Regions from separate parts of the Pseudoalteromonas sp. J010 genome, predicted to be linked through region 2. Evidence: predicted binding sites of a transcription regulator. Region 2 holds the regulator's gene; the other holds the start of a gene.
The links. Region 2 encodes sigma-54, which starts transcription at its own class of promoters, with help from an activator protein. Its sites were predicted from a motif close to GTTGGCACGNNNNTNGNNT; they were not measured.
Positions count from the first base shown of each region.

Region 1 (2,208 bases), on a different contig from region 2:
CACTTGCTGTGGAATTGAGCTCTGAAATCTCAACTGGCGCTTGATATCCATCGGGGTGGTACTTAGAAAGGAAAAGGTCTACGCTGCCCGTTGTTCCTTTTATAATAGATGAGAAGTAGATATCTTTATTAGTGTGTACAGTTGGGTAGATCACAGTATGATCTCCGTTAATTTTGCCAGGCACTAACTCGGGTTGGCCAAATTTATCACCATCATAGCTGACTTGCCACATCTGAAAGGTGCCATTTTCCACATTATCTACCGGCCTTCTGGAAGTAAAATAAAATGTGTTACTGTCTTTGGAGAAGTACGGATTAGTATCGTGAAATTCGCCACTAAAAGGAAGTAATGTTGGGGTTTGCCAAGCATCCCCTTGTTTATGAGAAATGACTAGAGCACTGTGTGAAAATTGGGCTAACGCTCTAACAAACGCAAACTTTTTACCATCTGGAGACAAACTAGAGCCGTACTCAAATTGATTCGTCGATACGATGTTTGGCGCAAATAAACTTGGCTCTAGGTTGTTTAAAATCATAGCTAACTTGTCATCAGCTTGTACTGACCAATGCACAGAAATTGCGGAAATCAATAACCCTATTTTAGCGACTGCTTTACGCTTTATCATATAAATATCCTTTCTTATTATCGTACACTTTATTTACTTTTTGATAATTGTATGTGTGTTGAATCGAACTTCTTGAAAAGTAACTTTGTCGCCAAATAATATTCTCAAAACATAACTGAAAAAACGACAACCCTACATGACTTAGCGATATACAGAAACTTAATAAAAAATACCTTATTAAGGTACGTTAATTTTTAAAAGTCGGGTTGGTTTTACAGTAATTTATCATGTATTTGAGCGACATAGCGCTAATACAGTGTATGTTATGCCACATAAATCAGCAGAAAGACACCATACCTGCTTATCCTCAGTGACTTGCTCACCGCCCAAATATTTATCACCTACGAATTTCAGATCTTTTCTGGCACAGCTATTGCTTATAAAAACACAGATGTCATTTTTTTGATTTGGAGTTTTTTATGGAATTTGCGTTACTTGCTATCTTGGCTCTAGTGGTCGTTGCTTCCATTGTCGCTTCTAAGTACACCGATGTGGGTGGCAATCCTTATCCGTTCAACCGCAAAGAATCTGTTTTTACTACTGTCGAAGCGTCGTTTCTGCATTTACTAGAACGTGCTGTTGGCGACAAGTATAAAATTGTAAGTCGGATAAAGCTAATTGATGTAATTGAATGTAAACCTGGTATTTCACAAAAAGCACGCCGTGCCGCGGTGACTAAAGCAAAAAACAAGCAGCTTGATTACGTGCTTGTAGATAAAGAAACACTGAAAATTGTTGCCGCTGTTGACTTGGTTAATAACGCCAATAAAAACGGCCATAAAGCGCAAAAGGATTGGTTTGTCAGTGGCGCGTTAGAGTCAGCTGGTATTCCGCACATTCGTATGAAGATCAAAAGCGGCTACCAAAGCGCAGAAGTCAGAGCTGCTATCTTGTTCAAGTTAGGACAAAAAGTGGAAATGCCGAAGAAAACCAGGAACCGCACATACAAACCCGCGGTATTATCTCCTTCACAAGCAAAGGCACAATCCACACAATTGGCTGAAATTTAGCAAAACGGGCACTAGCCCGTTTTTTGTTTTACCTATCTTCCCCCCTTTCGTATAATAAAAATAACGTTGAAATTGGGGTTTCCCCACTACAAATTAGGAATCTTTTCATGAAAGTAGGCATTATTGGCGCAATGGAGCAAGAAGTTACCATTTTGCGTAACACTATGGAAAACCCGCAAACATTGACCAAAGGTGGCTTTACTTTTTATACCGGTAAACTGGCAGGACACGATGTGACGCTGGTACAGTCAGGTATTGGTAAAGTAGCAGCAACGGTTGCAACAACTCTGCTTATCGATAACTTTACACCAGATTGCGTAATTAATACGGGATCTGCTGGGGGCTTTGAACCCTCACTCAACGTAGGGGATGTCGTCATTTCAAGCGAAGTTCGCCACCATGACGTTGACGTAACGGCATTCGGTTACGAAATAGGCCAAGTACCACAAATGCCTGCTGCTTTCACTTCACATGCTAAGCTAGTTGAAGCTGCGAAGCAGAGCGTTAGTGAACTTGAAGGTATTCAAACTATGGTTGGCCTTATCTGTACTGGTGACTCATTTATGTGCGATC
Region 1 is NZ_RDBW01000010.1:2,641-4,848, reverse strand. It holds gene EAG18_RS06445 (PD40 domain-containing protein) at 1-625, opposite strand, end outside; gene EAG18_RS06440 (DUF2726 domain-containing protein) at 1,045-1,635, shown strand; gene mtnN (5'-methylthioadenosine/S-adenosylhomocysteine nucleosidase) at 1,743-2,208, shown strand, end outside.
Region 1: the regulator sigma-54 is predicted to act here: its motif matches at 986-1,004, upstream of EAG18_RS06440 (DUF2726 domain-containing protein).

Region 2 (2,208 bases):
CACTAATTCACTTAATTTCATTTTAGTGTCGAGTGAGCTTCTCTTTGTGTTTAATTACTTGACGGTCTAGTTTGTCAATCAGGCCATCAATTGCTGCATACATGTCTTGATGCTCTGTTGATGCAAATAGCTCGCCGCCATTTACGTGCAATGTTGCTTCTGCTTTTTGAACTAGTTTTTCGACATCAAGGATCACATGAACGTTATTGATATGATCAAAGTGCCTCTCAAGCTTCGCAAACTTATTGGTGACATAATCTCTTAAAGAGTCAGTGATTTCTACATGGCGACCAGTTAAATTTAGTTGCATAAGCATTTTTCCTTCTTGTGTTTAACGTCTTATATCAAGCTTTTACGCTGATTTGACGGTGGAATGGCTAGGGATTCACGATATTTTGCAATCGTGCGTCTCGCTACCTTAATTCCTTGTTCAGCTAAAATATCTGCAATCTTGCTATCACTTAATGGTTTAGCAGTGTTTTCCGCAGCTATTAGCTTCTTGATGAGTGCTCGTATTGCTGTCGAGGAGCACTCACCTCCATTTTCGGTACTGACATGGCTTGAGAAGAAATACTTCAGCTCAAATATGCCCCTTGGTGTGTGCATGTACTTTTGGGTGGTGACACGAGAAATAGTAGATTCGTGCATATCAACCATCTCTGCGACATCGTTTAACACCATAGGTCTCATCGCTTCGGGGCCATGTTCAAAGAATGCCTGTTGTTGTTGCACAATGCAATTGGTAACTTTCAATAAAGTGTCATTGCGACTTTCTAAGCTCTTAATAAACCACTTTGCTTCTTGAAGGTGTGAGCGAATAAACTGGCTATCAGTACTCGATTTAGCAGTTCTCGACATCGCAGCGTAGTGGTCATTTACTCTAATCTTAGGCATCGCATCAGGGTTTAGCTCTACAACCCAGCGGCCTTTCACTTTTTTTACCGACACATCTGGAATGACGTATTCGGGCTCTTCATGAATAATACTCGCAGCTGGCTTAGGGTTAAGACTGTGGATCAGCGTCATAACTTCTTTTAGCTCAGCTTCTTTTAAGCGTGTTTTTTTCGCTAAGGTACGGTAATCACGGCTAGCAAGTAAATCAATGTGCTCGGTCAGGATCATCTTGGTTTCGGTGATCCACGGTGTGTCAGGTGCAAATTGATTTAACTGAATACATAAACATTCTTGCAAACTTCGTGCAGCAATACCGACAGGGTCAAACAACTGGATACGTTTAAGTACGGCTTCGACTTCATCCAACTCTACCGGCTCTTCACTGTTTTCATCATTGATACTTTCTAAAATATCTTCACAGGAAAGCGTTAAAATGCCAGACAGATCTACCGCTTCGATGATGGCAATAGCAATGGCTCTATCTGTTGGGCTAAATGGCGTAAGTTCTAGCTGCCACATTAGGTAGTCGTGTAGTGATTCGGAAGTCTCTCCCTGGTAGACGTTATCATCATCAGGTAAAGGAGCTGCGCTTGATGCTGGTGCAGCACTCATATATTCATCCCAAGTCACATCCATGGCAAGATCATCACTAACCGTTTCTTTGCTCATGGCGGTATCTGAGTCCATTTCATACTCGCTGACAGGCGCTTCATCTGAGCTTTGCTGACTATCGTCCGTATTATTTTTATCTTGGCTGTGTTGTTCAGTACTTTCTGCGTCAGCGGTATCGCCTTCTTCCACTTCCAATAGTGGGTTGCTGTCCAACGCTTCTTGTATTTCTTGCTGTAGATCCAACGTACTAAGCTGCAACAGGCGTATGGCTTGTTGCAGTTGTGGAGTCATTGTAAGTTGCTGCCCCATGCGCAGCTGTAATGATTGCCTCATGTATCTCTAACAATCCCTTTTAACAGTTATTAATACTACGTCTTAACTATAGCTTGAATTGTTCGCCTAGGTAGACATCTCTTACGGTTTGATCCGCTAAAACATGTTCTGGCGTACCAGCGGCGATTAATTCACCGTGTGAAACGATGTAGGCTTTTTCACATACGTCCAGCGTTTCTCTTACATTGTGGTCGGTGATCAGTACACCGATCCCACGATTTTTAAGGTGCTCAATGATTGTCTTTATATCTAACACTGAAATTGGATCAACGCCAGCAAAAGGTTCATCTAACAAGATAAACTTAGGGTTAGCGGCTAAAGCACGAGCAATTTCTACCCGTCTTCTCTCTCCTCCAGATAATGCCATCC
Region 2 is NZ_RDBW01000005.1:92,113-94,320, reverse strand. It holds gene EAG18_RS04370 (PTS sugar transporter subunit IIA) at 1-21, opposite strand, end outside; gene hpf (ribosome hibernation promoting factor) at 23-310, opposite strand; gene EAG18_RS04360 (RNA polymerase factor sigma-54) at 340-1,839, opposite strand; gene lptB (LPS export ABC transporter ATP-binding protein) at 1,886-2,208, opposite strand, start outside.